2 regions of the Pinirhizobacter sp. genome follow, and region 2 is predicted to be linked to the other one. Evidence: predicted binding sites of a transcription regulator. Region 2 holds the regulator's gene; the other holds the start of a gene.

Region 1 (11,830 bases), on a different contig from region 2:
CTGAACACCGACACCGACTCGCGCAGCGACAGCGCCTGGCTTTCCATCAGTTTCGCCACCGCGGCGGCTTCCTCCACCAGGGCGGCATTTTCCTGGGTTACCTGGTCGATCTGCGCGATGGCCAGGTTCACCTGGTCAACGCCGGCGGACTGCTCGCGGCTGGCCGCGGAAACCTCCCCGACGATATCGGTGAGCTTGCGCACACTGTGCACGATCACGCCCAGCGCGTCGGCCGACTGCTTTACCAGGCCACGTCCCACGTCCACGCGCTCGGCACTCTCGCCGATCAGTGCCTTGATTTCCTTCGATGCCGAGGCGCTTGAATGGGCCAGTCGCCGCACTTCAGAGGCGACCACGGCGAAACCACGCCCGTGCTCGCCTGCACGCGCCGCTTCCACGCCCGCGTTCAGGGCCAGCAGGTTGGTCTGGAAGGCGATGCCGTCGATCAGGTTCACGATGTCTTCGATGCGCTTGCTCGAATCGGCGATGGCCACCATGGCGTCGATCGCCTCGCCTGTGATCCGGCCGCCTTCCTCGGCGCGCTGACGCGCTTCGCGCGAGATCCGGTCCGCCTCGCCCGCAGCTTCGGCGTTCTGTTTTACCGCGGCGGTCATCTCCTCCATGGAAGCGGCCGATTCCTCAAGGCTGGAAGCCTGCGATTGCGTGCGCGAGGAAAGGCTCTCGTTGCTCTCGTTCAACTGCACGGCCGCGTGCGAAACGGCGTGCGCGCTTCCCTGCACCCCGGCCACGATCACCGCCAGATGCGCACGCATGCGCTCCAGGCCACCGAGCAGGCTGGCCGGCGGGTAGCGGGAAACGTCATCCGGACGCAGGTCGCCATTGGCGATGCGCGAGGCCATGGCCACGGCCTCGTGGGGTTCGCCGCCAAGCGTGCGCCCGATGCTCCGCAGCGACAGCCATACCATCAGCACCACGATCGCACCAATCACCGCGGCGCTGGACAGGCTGGAGATCAATTGCTGGCGGAATGCCAGGTCGATGTCCTGGAAGTACGCACCCGTCACCACGTGCAGGTCCCACGGCTTGTACCAGCGTGACACGCCGATCTTGTCGCGGCCTTCGCCGGTCTTGGGCATCAGCTGCGTGTAGCGCACTTCGGCCGTACCGTCGTTCTTGTCGCCCTGGAGCAGTGCACGGTAGTGATGGAAGCCATGCGCATCGGTGTCGTCGGCAATGCTCTTGCCCACCTGGTCGCCACGCAGCGGATGCTCGCGCAGTACCAGATTCGAATCGAAGATATACAAATAGCCGGTACCGCCGTCCCAGCGCATCGCCTGTACTTCGGCAAGTGCAAGCCGGCGTGCCGTGGCTTCGTCGAATTCGCCCTTGGCTGAGCGGGCACGGAACGAATCGATGATTGATATCGCGCTTTCCACCTGGTGCGTCAGGCCATGGGAAAGACTCTTCATCTGCTGGGCGCGGCTGTCCACCGCCGATAACGCGCAGAGCGCGGCCAGGCCCAGCACCACCACCGTCATCACCAACCACACGCGCGTGGCCAGTGCCATGCGCGAAAACCAAGCCGCCATTTTCTGTTCGCCCCGTATTGATCCGAAGGTGTCGCCACTCGCGCCGCCCGTAGCTGCTAACGGCCCGGCGGTCAGGAACTTGATGTTTGTGACAGCCGTAAACAGCGCACTCGTAATATTTCGCGCTTTGCAAATGCTTAAGGCCGGGTAATAATGACAACGATTCGCATTTGTATTCACATTCCTACAAGGTCTTCCCCTCATGTCCCGACGCAATGCGCTTACCGCGGCCCTCCTCGCCGCCCTCGCCATGCCCGCCGCTTCCCTGGCCCAGTCAACCGACCAGGCCGGCGCCATCGACCAGGGCGGCTCGGCCAAGACGCTAGGCGCAGTACATGTCACCGGCAGCATCCTGGGCCAGGACTACGACACCGATACCTCGCACGTGGCCAAGGTGCCCACCGCGGTCCGCGACATTCCCCAGACGGTGGTCGTGGTGAACCGCAATCTGCTCGAAGCCCAGGGCGCCACCAGCTTCCAGGACGCGCTTCGCAACGTGCCGGGCATCACCATCACCGCTGCCGAAGGTGGGACCATCGGCGACAACGTCAACCTGCGTGGCTTCTCCGCCCGCACGGACATCTACCTCGACGGATTTCGCGACCGCGGCCAGTATTACCGCGACACCTTCGATCTGGATGCCATCGAAGTGCTCAAGGGGCCGTCCTCCATGCTGTTCGGCCGAGGCTCCACCGGCGGTGTGATCAATCAGGTGAGCAAATCGCCCCAGCTGCGCAGCTTCGGCCAGCTCAGCACCACCGTCGGCACCGACGATCGCTATCGCATCAGCGGCGACTACAACACGCCATTGTCGGCCACCTCGGCGCTTCGCGTGAATGCCTATGCGCAGGACGTCCATTCCACCCGCGACGTTGTGAGCAACCGTGACGGCGGGCTGGCCCCATCGGTGCGCTTCGGCATCGGTACGCCGACGGAAATCACCCTGTCAGCCCTGCTCGAGCGCAACAACGACAAGCCAGACTACGGCCTGCCGCCGGTCAACCGCGCGCCGGCCAAGGTGAACCGGGATAACTACTACGGCTTCACCGACGACCGTACCATCCAGACCGTGGGTGTGTTCAGCGGCCGCCTGGAGCACACCTTCAACGACGACCTGAAGTTGCGCAGCCAGGTGCAGTACAGCCACTACACCACTGACGCGCGCGAAACCGCACCGAACACGGTGCTGACCAACACCGGCGTGGCGCTGGACAAAACCACGGGCAACCTCACCAGCCTGCCGCTGGACGACCTGATGGTGCAGCTGGCCAGCCACGACCGCGTGATCCACGACCGTTCACTGGATACGCAGAACGACCTCACCGGCAGTTTCGATACCGGTTCGATCCGGCACGACTACATCGCCGGCATCGAGCTTGGCCATGACAATTACGACAACCAGGCTTATAGCCGCACGGGCCTGCCGGCAGTGTCGCTGCTGAACCCGCCGCGCGAGGCGCAGCCGGCCAACGTGAAGCAGGTCCTGGGCAATCACGCCCAGGGCAGCGCCGATACGTTTGCTTACTACGCCAACGACACCATGCACTTCAACGACCAGTGGCAGGCCGTGCTGGGCCTGCGCCGCGATCGATTCTCCGCGCAGCTGGACAACTCCATCTCAGCGCCGTCCAGTGCGAAGCAGACGGTGTACTTCACCTCCGTGCGCAGCGGCCTGATCTTCCAGCCCTCCGCCGAGCAGTCGTATTACGTTTCTTACGGCACCTCGTTCGATCCTTCGCTGGAAACGCTTACCGTCACCAGTGGAACGCAATCGCTGAAACCTGAGAAGAACAAGTCACTCGAAGCCGGTGCCAAGTGGACGCTTGCCGACGATCGCCTGGCGATCAACGCGGCCCTGTTCCAGGTGACCAAGACCAACGCCCGCACCCAGGTGGACACCGGTGTGTATGCCCTGGATGGTGACGTGCGCGTGCGCGGTGGCGAACTGGGCATCACCGGCCGCCTCACCGATCACTGGCAGATTTTCTCAGGCTACACACGCCTGAACTCGGACGTGGTCAAGGCCGCCGACGGCACCCAGGGCAACGTGTTGGGCAATACGCCGAAGAACAGCGCCACCGCCTGGACCACCTACACCGTCGGCCACGACTGGGAATTCGGCGGCGGCGCCACCTACGTGTCCCAGCGCTATGCAGACAACAAGGAATTGGTGAGCGTGGGCGGCTACGTGCGGTGGGACGGCACGATCGCCTATCATCAGCGCAAGTACGACCTGCGCCTGAACTTCCTGAACCTCACCGACAAGAAGTACATCAGTGGCGTGATCCAGTCCGACGGCGGCCGCTCCATCCCCGGTGCCGGCCGCACCGAAATGCTTACGGTGAACTACCGCATCTGACCGAAGGAAACCCACTGCCATGCTCGTGCACATCCCCGGCGTTCTGGAACCAGGGCAACTGCGCTCGTTCATGGAAAGGCTGTTTTCCACCGACGCTCCCTGGGTGGACGGCCGCGCCACGGCCGGCCACCAGGGTGCCCAGGTCAAGCGCAACGAGCAGATCGCCGAAGGCACGCCGCTGGCCATAGAGCTCGGAGGCGTGGTCGAAGCAGCGCTGCGGCGCCATCCGTTGTTCGTAAGCGCAGCCCTGCCCGACCGCCTGTATCCGCCGATGTTCAACCGCTATGAAGGCGGCATGCATTTTGGCAGCCATGTGGACGGCTCGATCCGCTACCTGCCCGGCAGCGACACGAAGATCCGCACCGATCTTTCAGCCACCCTGTTCCTGGCCGATCCCGCCAGTTATGACGGTGGCGAGCTGGTGGTGGAAGACACCTACGGCACGCATGCGGTCAAACTTCCCGCCGGTGACATGATCCTTTACCCCGCCAGCTCCGTGCACCGCGTGGAGCCCATCACCCGGGGCATGCGCACCGCCTGTTTCTTCTGGGTGCAAAGCCTGGTGCGCGACGATGGACAACGCGCGCTGCTGTTCGAACTGGACACGGCCATCCAGCGACTGACCGCGACCGACGCCGACCAGGCAGCGCGCGTGCAGCTTACCGGCTGCTACCACAACCTCCTGCGCATGTGGTCCATTGCCACCTGATCAACGGTAATAGCCGTGGTAATACCCCTGGTGATAAGGATGGTGGTAATAACCGCCACGCGCCGGCACAACGATGCAACCGGTGGCCATGGCGGCGAACGCACACAAACCGGCAATCAGCAGTAGCTTCTTCATGGCGCCTCGCCTTTCGTTGGACACGGGACATAAAACGGGTGGCGCCGGTCGCAAGTTGACGGTGGATACCGCAGGTTTTTGCCTTGGGTTCATGATTTGCACAGCGCGTGTACAGCTTCGATGCGTGACTGGCGTATCACGCACCTGTGACACTTGGCCGGTACACTCCCGGTGGGGTTGGGCCACTAGCTGTGCCAGGCAAAGGAATAACCATGCAGCGCATCAGTCTTGAATGGGCCGTCCGGACGCGCCTTGCGCGCCGGACCGGCGTCTTTGTCGCTTTCGCCGCGCTCACGATGCCGTTCTCGGCGCTGGCACAAACCGGTTTCAACGGTGCTCCCGCTTCGGCCGTCAAAATGGCCAACCCGGTCGCAGGACAAACCGCTGCCATCAAGCAAGGCGCCACGCTCTACGCCACCAACTGCGCGAACTGCCACGGCGCCGTCGGCCAGGGCAATGGCAACATACCTGGCGTTGCCACCGACAAGGTGCGGCAGGCGAAGGAGGGCGAGCTGTTCTGGTTCATCACCCATGGCAGCGTCAACAACGGCATGCCCGCCTGGGACAAGCTCTCCGAAGCTGAGCGCTGGCAACTGGTGAGCCTGCTCAAATCCGGCGACGTGGCCAAGGCCAGCGCCACGGCCGATGTCCCGGCGCCCATCGCCAACGATAACTGGCCGCCGCCGAAGCCGCCTTTCACCGATTTCCGCTACGAGGCGCCCGGCAAGACGCGCAAGATCACCGTGGCCGACCTGCCGCAGCCTTATGCCACGCCTTCGGCGGGCAATGCACCGAAAGTGGTACCGCGCCCGGCCAATGTATGGCCAAAAACGCTGCCCGGCTTCAAGGTGGATATCTACGCGCAGGACTTGAAGCGCCCGCGCCTGATGCGTACTGCGCCCAACGGCGATGTGTTCGTGTCCGAGACCCACGCCGACCAGATCACCGTATTCCACGGCATGACCGCCGACGGCAAGCCGGCCAGCCAGCAGGTGTTCGCCACGGATCTCAACAAGCCCTTCGGCATCGCCTTCTACCCGCCCGGGCCGAACCCGCAATACATCTATGTCGGCAACACCGACGAAGTCGTCCGCTTCAGGTACAGCAACGGCGACCTGAAGGTCCAGGGCAAGCCCGAGCACATCGCATCCCTGCCCCACGGAGATGGCCACAGCACGCGCGACGTAGCATTCTCACCCGACGGCAAGCGCCTGTATGCGTCGGTGGGTTCGGGATCGAACGTGGACGATCCGGATACCACGCCCGCCGAGCACAACCGCGCCGATATCCTGGTGATGAATCCCGACGGTTCGGACATGAAAGTGTACGCCTCGGGTATCCGCAACCCCGTGGGCCTGGCAGTGGATCAGAAATCGGGTGAAGTGTGGACATCGGTGAACGAGCGCGACGGCCTGGGCGACAACCTGGTGCCCGACTACATCACGCATGTGCAGGAAGGCGGTTTCTATGGCTGGCCATGGTGGTACATGGGCAACCACCAGGATCCACGCCACGCCGGCAAGCATCCGGAACTGGGGCCCAAGGCTATCGTGCCCGACGTGCTGCTGAACCCGCACAACGCGTCGTTGCAGCTGACTATCTACGACGGCAAACAATTCCCTGCCCAGTACCGCGGTGACATCTTCGCCGCCGAACACGGTTCATGGAATCGCTCGGCCCGTGCCGGCTACGAAGTGATCCGCGTGCCGCGCCATGGCACCACCCGCGCCAGCGGCGTCTACGAGGATTTCCTCACCGGCTTCGTGCTGCCCACGGGCCAGGCCTGGGGACGCCCGGTCGGCGTCACGGTGGCACCGGACGGCTCGCTGCTGGTAAGCGACGATGGTTCCAATACGATCTGGCGGGTGAGCCACGGCGGCGCGGGGGCCGCAGCGGGCCAGTAGGTTAGCCCGCCTCCTTCTTCGGCAACAAGGCATCGTCGATCTCACGGGCGCGCTGGGCGGCAGGTCGGGACTGCAGGCGGCCGGCGTATTCGACGAATGCGGGCCGCTTGTCGATAGTGCCGAACATCAGGCCCCAGCCGACGTGCGATCCCACGTACACATCGGCGGCGGTGAACTGCGAACCACAGATGTATTCGTTCTGCTTCACCGCGTGTTCCAGGGCGTCCATGGTCGCTTCGAAATTCCCGTAGCCGGCCATGGCCTCGCGATCAGGCGGCACCTGGAAACCCAGCGACTTGTTGGTTACCGCAGCCTCCAGCGGACCGGCGGCGAAGAACATCCAGCGGTAATAGGGTCCGCGGCGAAGATCGCCTGCCGGCGGCGCCAGGTTCGCCTGCGGGAAGGCATCGGCCAGGTACGCACAGATCGCCGCGCACTCGGTTACCACGGTGCCGCGGTGGACGATGGCGGGCACCTTGCCCATGGGGTTGATCGACCGGTACTGCGCTGACTTCATGCCGTCGAACGGCACGATCTCCGTACGATAGGGCTGCCCTGTTTCTTCCATCATCCAGCGCGCGATGCGGCCGCGCGACATCGGATTGGTATAGAAAACCAGTTCGTCGGTCATGGCGGTACCCTCGATGTCATCGGTCCGCGCACGGTGTCACGGGTCCCGGCAGGGGTCAATGGCCTTGGCAGGAGAGCTCAGGGTGCATCCAGGTAAGGACGAAGCACTCCTTCGATCCAGTCCATGAACGCCTTCACCCGGCGCGGCAGGTTGCGGCGATGGGCGTAGACCAATGACACCGGCATGGGCTCGGCAGGAAAATTCTTCAGGATCTCAACCATCGTCCCAGCCTGTATCTGCGCGTTCATGGCGCCTGCGGGGACCTGCACGATGCCAAGTCCAGCGGCACACGCGGCCTGGTATGACTCGATGCTGTTGACGGTGATCACACCGGCCATCGGCATGTTGCGATATTCGCCTTCCGCCGGATATTCGAAGCCTTCGGGCCGCGTACCCAGGTTCGTCACGTAGTGCACCAGCCGGTGATGGGCTAGGTCATCCAGGGTAACTGGTTCGCCGTACTGCTGCAGGTAGGCCGAGCTTGCACAGTTCATCATTCGCATCGCGCCCAGCCTTCGCGCCACCAGGCTCGACTCCGCCACGTGCCCTACACGTACCACGCAGTCGAAGCCCTCGCGAACCACATCCACCCGTCGATCGCTGCTGCTTACCTCGATCTCCAGGCCCGGGTGCCGGGCAAGCCATTCCCCCAGGCGCGGCACCACCATCATCCGGGCCATCGAGCTTGGCATGTCTACGCGAAGGCGCCCGCGCAAGGCCTCGCTGCCATCACGGAACATCGATTGCATCTCGTCGACGTCGGCCAGGAGATCACGAACGCGCTCGTAAAAGGCCTGGCCATCCTGCGTGGGCTGTACGCGGCGGGTCGTACGGTGCAGCAGGCGGGTGCCCAGCAGTGCTTCGAGTTCCTGGATGGCCGTGGATGCACTTGCCTTGGGCATGCCCAGCGAATCCGCCGCCCGGGTGAAGCTGGCCAGCTCCGCGACACGGGCGAACACCTGCATGGCCTGGAGTTGATCCATTGGTCTAAATTCCCGAACAGAGCAATTTATTCTGGCCAGTTTATCACTTCGATCCCGACCAATAGAGTGATCCCCATTCGAACCCGGAGCACCCGCATGACCAACGCAATCGCACTGATCACCGGCGGCAGCCGCGGCCTGGGCCGCAATACCGCCATCGCCCTTGCCCGCCTGGGCACCGATGTCGTGCTCACCTATCACAGCAACAAGGCGCAAGCCGATTCGGCCGTGGCCGAGATCCAGAAGCTCGGCCGCAGGGCCACCGCGTTGCAGCTGAATACTGGCGATGCGTCCAGCTTCGATGCCTTCGTCGTAGAACTCAAAAAGTCATTGAAAACAATCTGGAACACCGACAAGTTCGACCAATTGGTAAACAATGCCGGTACAGGTCTGCATGCCGCTTTCACCGACACTACTGAGGCGCAGTTCGACAGCCTGATGAATGTCCACGTCAAGGGACCCTACTTCCTCACCCAGAAGCTGTTGCCGCTGATGAACGACGGTGGCCGCATCGTGATGCTGTCCAGCGGCCTGGCGCGTTTCTCGATGGCGGGTGTGTCGGCCTATGCATCAATGAAGGGTGCGGTTGAGGTTCTGGCCCGCTGCCTGGCCAAAGAGTTGGGCCCACGCGGCATCGCCGTGAACGCGTTCGCCCCGGGTGCCATCGCCACCGATTTCGGTGGCGGTACCGTTCGCGACAACCCGGAGGTGAACAAGATGGTGGCTGCCAATACCGCCCTGGGCCGCGCGGGCGAACCGGATGACATCGGCCCGGCCATCGCCTCCCTGCTCTCCCCGGCGAACCGCTGGATCAACGGCCAGCGCATCGAGGCATCGGGCGGCATGTTCGTCTAGGGAACGGACGATCGATCGCCCCTGCCACGGGTGCCGGGCATCCGTCACATTTCCGACAACAGCTCCACGACCGCCTTCCGGGAAACCGATCCTTGGGCGCAAGATGCAAGACGCTTCACAACAGGAAAGAAAGCGGCCATGACGCCGAAAATTCCGCCCGTACCCGTGGCCGCAGCTCCACTGCGCGTGCTCCTGCTCGAAGACGATGAGTTGCTGCGTGATCGGGTGCTGGTACCGCAATTACGCGGGTTCGGATTCGACGTGGCAGCGATAGGAACGGCGGCCGGGCTCGAGGTGTATACAGCCACCGCATGGCCGGACATCCTCATCCTCGATGTGGGCCTGCCCGATGGCGACGGATTCGAGGTCGCCCGCCGCCTGCACGCAGACATGGACGATGTCGGCATCGTCATGTTGACCGGACGCAGCGGCAAGGTCGATCACGTGCGCGGCCTGGTCGAAGGCGCGGATGCCTATCTGTCCAAACCCGTGGACGTCGACTTGCTCGTGGCGACGATCTACAGCCTCGCGCGCCGTTTACGCGTAACGCCAACGCCTGGCGCCGGTCATTGGCACCTGGATGCCGATGGCTGGTGCCTGCTATCGCCGGGTAGCGATGTAGTTGCGCTGACCAAGACGGAAGGTCGGCTGCTCGCAAAATTCTTCGAGAGTCCGAATCAGGCGATCTCACGCGCCGATCTGATCGGAACATTGACCGACAACGCCTACGACTTCGATCCGCACCGGCTTGATTCACTGATCCACCGCCTGCGCAAGAAAGTGCAGCGCGTGATTGGCATCCCATTACCGCTCAATGCCGTGCATGGCGAGGGCTACGTCTTCGTGCTGACCTGATCGGGCCCGAGCTGATACGGTGGGAAGATGGATGCGGAAGATCGTGCCCTTTCCCGGTTCGCTTTCCACCTCGATGCTGCCGTTCGCGTTGTGAACCAGGTTGTCGACCACGGTAAGACCCACACCGGTGCCGCTGCCCACCGGTTTGGTGGTGAAGAATGGCTCGAAAATTCGCAACCTCATCTCTTCGGACATACCGATACCGTTGTCGCTCAAGGTTAATTCGATCGCATGGGGACCATCCGCGGCGATCGCGACTTTGAACGTTCCGTCGTGAAGCATCGCGTCGCGTGCGTTGGAAGCGATATTCAGTATCGCGAGCTCGAACTGACTGCGGTCGAACGAAATCCAGAAAGGACGATCCGGCACATGGAAATGCAGCCGTACCGCCGCCGGAAACAGTTGGCGCAGCATCGGCTTGAGATCCAGTGTCGCCTCCACCGCATCGAAGACCTCGACCTGGGTCATGTCGCGACGACTGAAGTTCAGCAGCTTGCGGTTGATTGCATCGGCTCGCCGCCCGGCCATCTCCACACCCAGCAGGGCCTGACCCAGAGCCAGCGCATCGGCACCAAGTTCCGCGCCGGGTTCATCCAGGCGATGACGCTCCCTGGCGAAGCCGAGCACGATGCCAAGCACGTTGTTGAAATCATGGGCGATACCCTGGGCCAACTGGCCGATGGCTTCCATTTTCTGGGCATGCAGCAGTTGTTCCTGCGCGCGTTCGCGCTCGAGCATTTCATGTTGCAACTGCTGCCGATGCATATTCGATTCGGCCAGCGCTTCGCGCAACGCGCCGATGCTTCGGTCCAGGATGATGGTGACCAACGCGTAGCTGAAGACCCGGAACAGCAAGCCGTTATAGGCGGCAAAAAAACTCGCGTGCTGGCCCGGGTCGTGCAGGTAGTCGGTGGTCATGCCCGTCGCGCAGATCACCAGGATGGACACATAGATCGTCCACAACGCCCGACGCCCCAGCATCAGCCCCCCAAGCGCCAGCGATATGAGCAGCAACGTATCGCCTGGAGTCACCTTGTAACCGAATGCCGCATAGGCAAACAGGCCTGATATCAGCTGGGTGGCGAGAAATTGCGTGACAGCCGGCCTGAATTTTCCGATGCGGATCAGATAAAACCCGAACCATGCGGCCATCGTGATCGCCACGTCCGTACCAAGATCCACGGCGATGGACAACTCTTTGGACACGACTGTCTTGTCGAAGAAGCTCGACGTCATGTAATCCCACTCGGACGTCAGCAGGTAAATCTTTATCAGCGGCGTGCGGCAACCTTGATAGGCCAGGAAGAGTTGCAGGAATACGGCGTTTCGGCGATCGACGGGGTCGTTGATCGGCAAACGATTCAACCAGGCTAGCAGGCGTTGCCACATCGTGATTCTCGTTGATAGCGGGCACGGCCCAGGCACATACACGGCCGCATCATGCTACGTCTTCTACCAGCCAAAGACGTGATCAAGCGCAGGATTCCCACGCCAGGCGCACCCAATACGAACAGGCCGGGCATGCGAGCCCGGCCTGTCCATAAGTACCCCACGGGTATCCTTGCTCAGTCGCTAGGGGACTTGCAGGCTTCGCTCTGATTCAAGGACTCGATAATAGCCGCGCCACCTGATGCCGACGTGCCCTGCAGACGAGTCGGCTGCACCTTCATGCCGGCGGAAATCACCACCGGCTTGCCCGTGGCGTCTGTGACACGGAAGGACTGGAAGCCGCTGCCGGTGCCCTGCCACTCGAAAGCACCACCGGCGTTGTCGACCCACAGAATGTCGGCCAGGCCGTCACCGTCGTAGTCGGCGATGCTCGACATGGTGTAACCGGCTTTCACCTTGA
Region 2 (11,830 bases):
TGCCGACCTTGGCATGGCCAACGTCGACGTACTGCTGGGCCTGCAGCCCACGCGCCACCTGGGCCACCTGCTCGAAGGCAGCGCCCGGCTGGAGGAACTGATCACCGATTCACGCCACGGCCTGAAGGTGATCCCGGCCACCTCCGGCACCCGGCGCATGGCGCAACTGCCCAATGTCGAGCACGCCGCGGTGATCCGCGCCTTCGACGAGCTCACCGTCCGCCCTGAATTTCTCATCGTCGATACCGCCGCGGGCCTGTCCGACAGCGTGTCGATGTTCGCCGCCGCCGCCGACGACGTGGTGGTGGTGGTCTGCGACGAGCCGACCTCGCTCACCGACGCCTATGCCCTGATCAAGGTGCTCTCGCGCGAATTCGACGTCCCCCGTTTCCGCATCGTGGCCAACATGGTCCGTCATGCACAGGAAGGTAAACAGTTGTTCGAGAAGCTTTCCCGGGTGACCGGACGCTTCCTGGACGTGTCCCTGGACTTCATGGGGATGGTCCCCCACGACGAATACCTGCGCCAGGCGATCCGTCGCCAGGCGGCGGTCGTCGAAGCATGGCCAAGCAGCCGTTCGGCGCTCGGATTCAAGAATCTGGCACGTGCGGTCGATACATGGGGCGAACCCGAGCGTCGCGCCCAGGGTCGCATCGGCTTTTTCAGCGAGCGCCCCCGTCCGATGGGAGGGTTGCCGTCATGAGCGTCGCCACCGAATACCTGGAGGTTTCGCGTATCCCGGCGGATGAGCTGGTGCGTATCCACGCGCCGCTGGTCCGCAGGATCGCCTACCACTTGATGGGGCGCCTGCCGGCGAGTGTGGACGTGGGCGACCTGATCCAGGCCGGCATGATCGGCCTGCTCGAGGCGGCGAGGAATTTTTCGCCGACGCGCGCGGCCAGTTTTGAGACATACGCGGGCATCCGCATCCGTGGCGCCATGCTCGATGAGCTGCGCAAGACGGACTGGACGCCCCGCTCGGTCCATCGCAAGGTACGTGAAGTAGCGGAGGTGACGCGACAGATCGAGAACGAGACCGGCGCCGACGCCGACGACGCGGAAGTGATGAAGCGTCTTGGCATCGATGCGCTCGAATACAACCAGATCCTCGCCGATGCCGCGGGCGCCCGCCTGCTGTCGCTGTCGGCCCCCGAGGGTGACGAAGGCTCGGCCATCGATGTGGCCGACCCCGACGCCCAGGGTCCGGATGCGCTCTTCGAGCGCGAAGGCATGCGCGAGGCCCTGGCCGACTCGATCGACTCCCTACCCGAACGCGAAAAACTGGTCATGTCGCTCTATTACGAGCAGGAGCTGAACCTCAAGGAGGTCGGCGCCATCCTCGGCGTAAGCGAGTCGCGCGTGTGCCAGATCCACGGACAAGCCCTGATCCGCCTCCGCGCCCGCATGGGTGGCTGGCGCGAGCGGGCCTGAAAAGCCCCGACGAACAAAGAAGTAGCGCGAACGCATCGCGGAGAGACGTTTTGGACAAGAACATGAAAATCCTGGTGGTGGACGATTTCTCCACCATGCGCCGTATCGTCAGGAACCTCCTGGTCGAACTCGGCTTCACCAATACCGCCATCGCCGAGGCCGAGGACGGCGTCACCGCGCTCGCATCACTGCGCGCGGCCTCGTTCGACCTGGTGGTGACCGACTGGAACATGCCCAACATGACCGGCATCGAGCTGCTGCGCGCCATCCGCGCCGACGCCGCGCTCAAACACCTGCCGGTGTTGATGGTCACCGCCGAAAACAACCGCGACCAGATCATCGCGGCAGCGCAAAGCGGTGTGAACGGCTATGTGGTCAAGCCGTTCACCGCCGTCACGCTGAAGGAAAAACTCGACCGCATCTTCGAACGCCTCGCGGCCGCGAGCTAAGGCCAGCCATGAACACGATGATCTCCCCGTTGGGCCATGACGTGCCCCCGGCGTTGCGCGAACTGCTCGACTCAGGCGACCGCGCCGACTTCGAACAGGCCCTGGATACCCTCATCCGCAGCCGTGAGCAGCATCTTTTCCGTGCCATGGGTTGCCTTGCCCGCGACCTGCACGACGCCGTTCGCCGCCTGTCCTCGGACATATCCTCCAACGGCGAGCCCGGCAACATGGGTGACGCCCGCAAACATCTCATCGACGTGCTGGAGATGAGCGCCACCGCAGCCCATCGCAGCCTGGACTTCTCCGAACAGCTTCGCCCGCAGGTGCAGGCGCTTTCGCGCGAGGCCGACGAGTTGATGGCCGTGGACCCGGCCAGCACCGATTTCTCCGCCGCCGCTTTCGCCCTGGCTTCCCACGTCGATGAATTCGCCGTGGCCGCCGACGCGGGCCTGGGCGAGATGGTGGAAGCGCAGTCCTGGCAGGATCTTTCCGGCCAGCGCGTGCGCAAGGTTGCCGATTTCCTGGGCAAGGTCGACGCCTCGCTGCTCGAACTGGTGCGCCTGACCGGCACCCTTGCCGGCGCGGCCGCCGCGCCGGCGAACGACCGTGTCGCCCAGGACGAGGTCGATCGCATGCTCAGTGAATTCGGCTTCTAAGGAATAGAAGATGAGCGTCGAGCTGGACAGCGAGTTGGTCAATGTTTTCCTGGTCGAGGCCGGGGAGCTGTTGGACCGTCTCGGCGAACAGCTGGTGGAACTGGAAACCATGCCGGGCGACACGGAGTTGTTGAACGCGGTATTCCGTGCCTTCCACACCGTGAAGGGCGGCGCGGGATTCCTCGGTTTCGATCCGATGGTGGCGCTTTGCCATCGCGCCGAGGATCTGCTGAACCAGGCCCGTAACCACACCTTGCTCCTGAACTCAGCGCACATGGACGCGTTGCTGGAATCGCTTGACCTGCTCAACGACATGATGCGCGCCTGTGATGCGGGCGAGACCCTGCGCGAGGCACCGGCGAGCCTGTTGCGCCGCCTGGAGTCGCAGCAGGATGTCGACGCGGTAAGCGTGCCTGAGCCCGTGGCCGGGGCGGTGGCCGGCCCTTGTGCGGATCCGGTCTGCGTGGACCCGATCGACGATGAATTCGAGGCCCTGATCGCCGCCGCGCGCGTGGGCCGAGGCCACGAAGCAGCGGTCGCGCTCGTGCCAGCCAAACCGGTATCGGCCACCGGCGACGCGCCGATCGGTGACGATGAATTCGAAGCGTTGCTCGATTCCCTTTATGGCGCCGGTGGCGCACCAGGCACGGTCGAGGCCATCGCCGACGCGGCCCCTGCACCCGTGATGCCGGCCGCGAAGGCCCCGTCCAGCACCGCCATCGACGATGATGAATTTGAAGCCATGCTAGACGCCCTGCATGGCACGGGGAAAGGTCCGGGTAGTGTGGCTCCTGCCGCCGGTGCTGTTTCCCCCGCCGCGACGGCCGCGCCGGTGGATGCAGCCACGCCCGCGCGCGCTGCGGTCACCCCGGCCGCTTCCACCCCGGCTCGTTCAACCGCGACGGCCGATAGCACCGTCCGCGTCGATACCGCCCGCCTGGACGGCCTGGTCAATGCTGCCGGCGAACTGGTCCTGGTGCGCAACCGCCTTTCCATGCTGGCAGGCGGTGGCCAGGGCGAGGCGATGAACCGCGCCGTCGCCGAACTCGAACGAGTGGCAGCTGACCTGCAGAACGCGGTGCTGCGCATGCGGATGCAGCCGATCGGCAAGCTGTTCCAGCGTTTCCCGCGCATCGTGCGCGACCTTGCCCGCCAGCTGGGCAAGGACATCGAATTGAAGACCGAGGGTGAGGAAACCGATCTTGACCGCACCGTGGTCGAGGCGTTGGCCGATCCACTCATCCATCTGTTGCGCAATGCCGTCGACCACGGCATCGAGGATCCTGCCGACCGCACGCGGCTGAAGAAGCGCGCGCAGGGTACCGTGCGTCTAGCCGCAGCCCAGGTAGGCGACCGCATCATCATCACGGTGGCCGACGACGGTCGTGGCATGGACCCGGAAGTCCTGCGTCGCAAGGCGGTGGAAAAGGGTCTTCTGGACGAAGAACAGGCCGCACGCCTGGACACCACCGAATGTTTCGAACTGATTTTCCGCCCGGGGTTCTCCACCCGTGCCCAGGTGTCGGACATCTCCGGCCGCGGCGTGGGCATGGACGTGGTCAAGACCAAGATCGTCGAGCTTGGCGGCACCCTGGCGATCGATTCACTGGCCGGACGTGGCAGCGAAATCCGCCTGTCGGTCCCCCTGACCCTGGCCATCCTGCGCGTGTTGATGGTGCGCGTGGGCAACCGGCGGCTGGCGCTGCCGTTGTCCAACATCGCCGAGGTATTCGAGCTCGTGGCAGGGCAAGTGAGCGTGGTGGATGGTCGCGTCGTGGCCAGCCACCGCGGCCGTGCGCTGCCGCTATGCGATCTCGCCCAATGGGCCAACGCGCCCATCGGCGGCCGCCACGTGGTAGTGGTGCACATCGGTAGCCAGCGCGTGGGTTGCCTGGTCGACGACGTGCTGGGCCGTGAAGATGTCATGGCCAAGCCGCTGGGCAGCCTGCTGAAGGATGTCCCGGGCATTGCCGGCGCCACCATCACCGGCGATGGCGCCATCGCGCTGGTACTGGACCTTTCCTCGCTTGCCGATGGCAGCCAGTCGTGGCTGCCTGCACCGCGGGGGCTCACCTGATGAACCTGGTCAGCCTCGGCGGCACGATCCTCGCGTTCGTCGTCATCATCGTCGGGACCATCCTCAAGGGCAGCACGCTCGACGCGTTGTGGAACCCGGCAGCCTTCGTCATCGTCTTCGTCGGCACCACGGCTGCGTTGCTCGTGCAGACCTCCAGCGAAACGCTCAAGCGCGCCATGGCCATGCTGCCGTGGGTGTACCGCCCGCCTGTGGACGAAGCCCGTGAACTGGTCGGGCGTATTGTCAGCTGGAGCGAAGTGTCACGTCGCCAGGGCCTGCTGGGCCTGGAAAACGGCATCGAGCGTGAAACGGATCCGTTCGTGCGCAAGGGCCTGCAGTTACTGGTGGATGGCACCGAGCCCGACGCCATGCGCAGCGTGCTGGAAGTGGAAGTGCTCACGCGCGAACACTCCGATCTTGACGCTGCAAAGGTGTTCGAGAACGCCGGCGCCTATTCACCTACCATGGGCATCATCGGCGCGGTGATGGGCCTGATGGCCGTGATGCAGAACCTCACCGACCCGAGCAAGCTCGGCCATGGCATCGCCGCGGCATTCGTGGCCACCATCTACGGCATCGGCCTGGCAAACCTCCTGATGCTGCCGATCGCCTCCCGGTTGAAAAGCATTTCCCGCGGCCGGTCGCAGATGCGCGAGATGCTGGTGGAAGGATTGGTCTCCATTGCGCAGGGCGACAATCCGCGCCATATCGAGAGCAAGTTGCAGGGCTACCTGCCATGAAGCGCCGCCACCACGAAGAACACATCAACCACGAGCGATGGGCCATCCCCTATGGCGACCTGATCACCTTGCTGCTGGCCCTGTTCGTTGTGATGTACGCGGTCTCGGCCGTGAACGAAACCAAGTTCCGCGTCATGGCGGCATCGATCAACGAAGCCTTTCATGGCACCCCCCAGGTGATCCAGGCGCCGCGCGCGGGTGATCCTTCGGCCCAGGTGCCGTTGCCGAATAAATCACGCGTGGCCCAGGCCGCGCCCGTGGCGCGCATCGATGTGCCCATTCCGCCGCGCGACCTGCCGCTGCCGGGCCACGAGGGTGCCGCTGCCCAGGCCGGACCCACGGCCGACAACCTGCAGGCGGCAGCCGGTGCGAAGACGGGTGAAGCGGCCAACCTCGATGCCATCGCCGAGCAGGTACACAAGGCTTTGCAGCCCCTGATCGACAAGGATCTGGTGACGGTGCGGCGCACCGATGACTGGCTCGAGATCGAAGTGCGCACCGATATTCTCTTCGCCAGCGGCGCCGCGCGGCTTTCCGCGCCCGCTGAAGACGTGCTGCGCCACGTGGCTGGTATCCTCACGCCGTTCCCGAACCCGATGCGCATCGAGGGATACACCGACACCACGCCCATCGCCAGCGCGATTTTTCCGTCCAACTGGGAATTGTCCGCGGCACGTGCGGCCAGTGTGGCGCGGTTGCTTACCGGAAGCGGCATCGACCCGCACCGGGTGGGCATCATCGGCTGGGGCGAATTCCGTCCCGCAGCCGACAATGGAACCGTCGACGGCCGCAATCGCAACCGCCGCGTGTTGATCGTGGTGATGAGCGACAAGGCGGCGCCCGCGCGCTTCTACAGCGACGACGATCGCGTGGCTGGCAAGCTCGCCCAGGCGCCTGCCTCTTCACCTTCTGCGCCTCACGCGGCCAGCAATGAGCCAGCGGTGGTTGTCCCGGCCAGGCTCGAGGCCGCGTCCGAGGCCAGGACAACGGCCAGTGGCGCAGGTCTTGTGGCCCCCGTTGCGGCCACCATGGCGACCAGCCCTTCGTTGGGAGTCCACTGACGGTGCGTATCTGGGCCATCGCCAACCAGAAGGGTGGGGTAGGCAAGACCACTACCACGGTAGCCCTTGGTAGCTTGCTCGCCGAATCGGGCCAGCGCGTGCTGCTGGTGGACATGGATCCGCATGCATCGCTCAGCGGCTATGTTGGCGTGGAGGGCGGCGCCGGTGGCAGCGTCTACGATCTCTTCGGCGTCAACGGCGACGTGGTGGAGGCCGCGAGCCTGGTGCAGGCGACGACATTCGAGCGTCTTTCGGTACTTCCCGCTTCACCTGCCATGATCACGCTCGACCGCCAGCTGGGTGCCCGTTCGGGCATGGGCCTGGTGCTCAGTACGTCACTGGGCATGCTGGCTAACGATTTCGACTATGTGTTGATCGACTGTCCGCCGACACTCGGCGTGTTGATGGTCAACGCGCTGGCGGCCTGCCAACGCATGCTCATTCCCACGCAGACCGAAGCACTGGCCCTGGCGGGACTGGGCCGCATGCTGCGCAGCCTGTCGATGATCGAGCGCTCGCGCGGCATGCCGCTGCGGCGGCGAATCGTGCCCACCTTGTTCGATGCGCGCACGCATGCTTCGCGCGCATGCCTTGAGGAGCTGCGTGAGGTCCACGGCGACCTGGTGACGCAGAGCGTGATCCCGGTGGATACGCAGATCCGCGAGGCCAGCGCCGCCGGTGTGCCCCTGGCCTGGTGGCCTGCGGCGCGCCGGGGTGGCGAGGCCTATCGCAGATTGCTGCAGGAATTGCTTGCCCTCCAGGCAGCCCATGAGGTCTCCGGCGATGCACGCGCGGAGGATGCAGCATGAACTTGCGCGCCTTCCATGATGCCGATGAGCTGGTGGCCGATTATCTTTCAGCGCTGCTCAAGCCCGCGCCGTCCAGCCTGATCGAGCCTCCGCCGAAATCGCACGCCCCGCCACAGGCGAGGGCAGCCGTCCCTCTAACGGCGTCACCGGATCCTGTGTCACCTGAAAACGCCTCGCGCTATCTGCTGTGCGAGGCCGCCGGGGTGCGGCTGGCTCTGCCGATGGGCGAGGTGCGGCACATGGTGCCGTTGCCGCCGCTTCGGCCGGAGCCGGGTGACCCCGACATCTGCCTGGGACACTGGCGGCATCCCGGTGGCGAGGCGCGCGTGATCGACCTTGCCGCGCTGCTTGCCCCCGACATGGCCGGCGCCGAGGCCGATACCCTGCTATTGCTGCACGACCGTACCTGGGCGCTGGCCTGCACCGTCTACGAAGAATCAGTGGTGCTGGACGCCGAAGGCATCGCCTGGCGCACGCCGACGCAGTCGCGTCCGTGGCTGGTAGGCATGATGCGGGAGCTGCGCTGTGGCGTGATCGACGTGCCGGCACTGATCCATTCCTTCCGCACCCTGGCCGGGGAGGCCCCATGAGCATGCTCGCCGCCTCCACCGATGACAGCGTCTGGCTGGGTTTTGTCCTTGAAGGACAGCACTATGCGGTGCCGTTGCCTGCTGTGCGCGAAGTGATCCGCCTGGGTGACGTTACGCCCGTGCCGGGCGCACCGGATGAAGTGATGGGCGTGGTGAACCTTCGTGGCCAGATTGTCAGCGTGCTCGATGGCCGCCGCCGCTTCGGCCTGGTTGCCATCGATACCGGCCACGACGACGAACGCATCATGGTGATCGAGCACGGTGAGGAAACCATCGGCATGCGAATCGATGCCGTCGGCGACATGCTGGTGGCGGATCCTGCCGATATCGCCGCCCCACCGCCGGGCCGCGCCAGCCGCCGCGGCGATCCGGTCAGCGGCATCATTCCCCGTGCCGACAGTTTCGTCGCGCTGGTCGATGTCGAGCGGCTCTGCCGACTTTAGTACCTGCTGTCCCGGCATGGATTCTGCATGGAACCGGTTGTCCAACCGGAGCCCTGTCATGAACTACCCGCTTACCATCGCATTCGGCCTCATTTCCCTGGTCCAGCTGGCCATGCTGGTGTTCGTCTACCGTCGCCTGGGCCAGCTCAACGTCGGAATTCCGGCGCAGGCGCCTGCCTTCACGGCGCCCGAGCCTGATCTCGCTACCGATGTCATGGTCGGTGCCCTGCGCAAGCTCGACCAGCGCATCGACGATCTGGAGATCCAGGCCCGCCAGGTGCCCGCGGCCGTCGCCGATGTCGTTCCCGCCGACCGCTCCTACATGCTGGCCCAGCGCCTCGCCCGCCAGGGCGCCAGCGCCCAGCAGATCGCCGAAACCTGCGGCATCTTCCCCAGCGAAGCGGAACTCCTGCAGCGCCTGCACGGCGGCACCCGCCACTAGGTGTCAGCCACTAGGGGTCAGAGTCAATATGCGCGTCGCGCCCTCTAGTGAAATTGGCCATGGCGTGGCAGGCTCGGGTGGTGACCAGCAAAACTGACACCACCCAGCGCCTTCGTGACCTCGCGCAATTGCGGCGCGTCCGCGACCGGATCGACAGGGAATACGCCCAGCCACTGGATGTGGAGGCGTTGGCCCGCGGAGTGGACATGTCGGCAGGGCATCTGAGCCGCCAGTTCAAACTCGCCTTCGGCGAATCGCCGTATGCCTACCTCATGACGCGGCGTATCGAACGGGCGATGGCCTTGCTGCGGCGTGGCGACCTTAGCGTGACCGACGTTTGCTTCGAGGTGGGTTGTTCATCATTGGGCACCTTCAGTACACGGTTCACGGAACTCACGGGCATGTCGCCCAGCAGCTATCGACGCCAACAGGCACAGGCAACGGCGGGCATGCCCTCGTGCGTGGCGCGGCAGGTGACGCGGCCGATCAGGAATCGAGAAGCGCCCACACCTGAGCCTTCCCTAGACTGACCGCTCCTGACCCAACCTCATCGGAGTGATCACCATGGACATGAACATCCACGCCAGTTTCCTGCCGCAAATCGATCCGGAAGCCTCACTGGCCTTCTATCGCGATACGCTGGGTTTCGAAGTCCGCAATGACGTCGCCTATGGCGGCAACCGCTGGATCACGGTGGGTCCGGTGGGCCAGCCGGCGACATCCATCGTGCTGTACCCTCCGGCCGCCAGCCCGGGCATCACCGACGACGAGCGCCGCACCATCGCCGAAATGATGGCCAAGGGCACCTACGGCATGATCCTGCTGGCCACGCCCGATCTCGATGGCGCTTTTGCCCGCCTGCAAGACAGCGATGCCTACATCGTTCAGGAACCCACCGCCCAGCCCTATGGCGTTCGCGACTGCGCCGTGCGCGATCCCGCCGGCAACATGATCCGTGTGCAGGAACGGGGCTGAGGCCCGTGTCGCGCTGCGGGTCCGTCCGCAGCGCGGCCTTGCATATTCGGCAAGCCGTCGTGACATGACATGAGCGTTCTTTCATCGAGTGGCCAACGGTCGCCTGGCCGTGTTTAACTGTCTCGACAGGGAATGACTGATCGACGAGCGGGGGGTATAGCGCCGTGAAGGTGCAACTTAAGGGTTTTTGCAGCATCGGATTGCCGCCCGTATTCCGCGCTGCGGCCTTTACGCTGGCCGTGGTTTCGGCCGCGGCTGGCGCCCAGGACGTCCCGGCGAAGGCGCCGGTGCAGGCCGCGCCACCGAGCACCGAACTGCCACGCGTGACGGTAACCGCGCCATACACCACCACCCACGGCGGCTATGTCATTTCCAGCGATTTCCGCGTGGACCCACGCATGCCCTCGGTGGTCTTCCCGGCGCAGGCCCTGCAGCAGGATGACATCCTGAGCATCCGGCCGGTGCACCTGAATCCCGATGAATACCTGGTGTTGCAGGAATGCGCGCAGGCCGACTGCGCCCAGGCGGCCAACGTGCGTGTATGGAACAGCGCTGGCGCGGTCAACACTTACGTGGGTGCCAATCCCGAAAGGATCTGGATCAAGCATGAGAACAAGTACTTCATCTTCCTAAAACGCTTGCCCCTTGTGACCGGTGCATGTGGGGGGTGCGGCGATTCGTTCACCAGTTTCGAGCCGGTCAGCCCGCCCATGACGCTATATCCCAGGGGTCAGGCGGCATCGATGATGCAAGCGGAACTCGCAGGGCATGCTGAGGACCCCGCGATACCGGTGGTGTCGCAAAGCCACGAGGAAAGCGAATACGTCGTGCGGTTCGAAGGCGGTAGCGTGGTGCGGATCAAGCGCATGCATGCCGCAGCCGACGACAATGCAGCTCCGCTTTCGCGCGCGGGCCCCTGACCGGCCGCCATTTCACCCACCGGGCACCCTTGCATGGGAGCCGGATGTACCCACCGGCCTAGTCCATCCGGCGTGTGGCAGAGCGCGGGTCGATGCCCAATGATGTCGGCGCGGCCCTGGGAGGGCCGGGCAACGGCGGGGTCAAAGTAGTGAATATCCAGCGTTCCAGTGCCGTGGAGCTTTCGGCCCATCGCGTGCAGCCGACGGACGGAAAGGCGTTCTCGACCTTCCGTATCAACCGGCTTCGCCACGACTTCCACCTGCATCCGCTGCTGCAGCTTCCCGAACTTGCCAACCTGGCACGCGAAATGATGCCCATGGGCAAGTGCCGTTTCGTACGACCGGGCATGCAGCAGGACTCGAAATTCGACCATGCCGGCGAGCATCCCGATGGCCGCGGCATCGATGAAGTGTTCCGTCGTATCGAAGAAACCGGCTCCTGGATAGCGCTCTACAACATCGAGTCAGTACCGCGTTACGCCGCCTTGCTCGAAGACATCCTCGATACCGTGCGCGAGATCGTCGAGCGCGAGCAGCCGGGTGTGTTCAACCTTTCAGGCTTTCTCTTCATTTCCGCGCCGCCGTCGGTAACGCCATTCCATATCGACCGCGAGAATAACTTCTGGCTGCAATTGCATGGCCGCAAGGTGTTATCGGTGTGGGACGACTCCGACCGCGTGGCGGTACCAGCCGATTCGGTCGAGGATTTCATCGTCAACCACACCTTGAAGAAGGTGAAGCTGACCGATGCCAGCCGGCATTCGGCGCATGAATTCGACAGCGGCCCGGGTGATGGCGTGTATTTCCCGAGCACCTCGCCGCATGCCACGCGCACGGACAACTCCTGGGTGGTGCCCGGTGACGGCGTTTCGGTGTCGCTGGGCGTTACCTTCTATACCAGCCACACGCGGCGCATGGCCCGTGTGCACCAGGTGAACCGTGCGTGCCGGAAATACCTGCACATCGATCCGGCGTATCCGGGTGCGGCGCCCATCCGTGACCGGATCAAGGCACCGCTGGGGTTTGGCCTTGCCATGGCAAGGCAGTTCGCCCTGCGCCAGCTGCACGCCATACGGGCCTTGCGCGAAGGCGTGAAACCCGTCGAAGGCTGGTGGGGCGAGAAGGCCCCACCCGGTTCCTACTAGCGAAGCGTCGAGGCGAAGAAGGCCGTCGCCTGTTTGATGGCCACTTCATGCGTCACATCCTGCGCTACTGCGTGCTTGCATAAAGCTCCAAG

Evidence for each region. Region 2 encodes FliA, which starts transcription of late flagellar genes. Its sites were predicted from a motif close to TAAAGTTTNNCNNNCNNNGGCCGATAA; they were not measured.
Region 1: VGM61_RS05020 (methyl-accepting chemotaxis protein) is a predicted target of FliA. The motif match lies at 1,607-1,633, and genes of this name have one in related genera.

What each region holds. Positions count from the first base shown of each region.
Region 1 is NZ_DASYDG010000014.1:51,432-63,261, reverse strand. Features, by position in the region: gene VGM61_RS05020 (methyl-accepting chemotaxis protein) at 1-1,529, opposite strand, end outside; gene VGM61_RS05025 (2OG-Fe dioxygenase family protein) at 1-4, shown strand, start outside; gene VGM61_RS05015 (TonB-dependent siderophore receptor) at 1,753-3,909, shown strand; gene VGM61_RS05010 (Fe2+-dependent dioxygenase) at 3,929-4,618, shown strand; gene VGM61_RS05005 (hypothetical protein) at 4,619-4,753, opposite strand; gene VGM61_RS05000 (PQQ-dependent sugar dehydrogenase) at 4,966-6,657, shown strand; gene VGM61_RS04995 (glutathione S-transferase family protein) at 6,659-7,288, opposite strand; gene VGM61_RS04990 (LysR family transcriptional regulator) at 7,366-8,271, opposite strand; gene VGM61_RS04985 (SDR family NAD(P)-dependent oxidoreductase) at 8,368-9,126, shown strand; gene VGM61_RS04980 (response regulator transcription factor) at 9,265-9,981, shown strand; gene VGM61_RS04975 (sensor histidine kinase) at 9,931-11,370, opposite strand; gene VGM61_RS04970 (protease pro-enzyme activation domain-containing protein) at 11,547-11,830, opposite strand, start outside.
Region 2 is NZ_DASYDG010000010.1:30,954-42,783, reverse strand. Features, by position in the region: gene VGM61_RS03105 (MinD/ParA family ATP-binding protein) at 1-703, shown strand, start outside; gene VGM61_RS03100 (RNA polymerase sigma factor FliA) at 700-1,431, shown strand; gene cheY (chemotaxis response regulator CheY) at 1,482-1,880, shown strand; gene VGM61_RS03090 (protein phosphatase CheZ) at 1,889-2,536, shown strand; gene VGM61_RS03085 (chemotaxis protein CheA) at 2,547-4,613, shown strand; gene VGM61_RS03080 (flagellar motor protein) at 4,613-5,353, shown strand; gene motD (flagellar motor protein MotD) at 5,350-6,414, shown strand; gene VGM61_RS03070 (ParA family protein) at 6,417-7,223, shown strand; gene VGM61_RS03065 (chemotaxis protein CheW) at 7,220-7,813, shown strand; gene VGM61_RS03060 (chemotaxis protein CheW) at 7,810-8,256, shown strand; gene VGM61_RS03055 (DUF2802 domain-containing protein) at 8,315-8,698, shown strand; gene VGM61_RS03050 (helix-turn-helix transcriptional regulator) at 8,779-9,228, shown strand; gene VGM61_RS03045 (VOC family protein) at 9,263-9,673, shown strand; gene VGM61_RS03040 (hypothetical protein) at 9,838-10,593, shown strand; gene VGM61_RS03035 (JmjC domain-containing protein) at 10,686-11,738, shown strand; gene VGM61_RS03030 (hypothetical protein) at 11,735-11,830, opposite strand, start outside.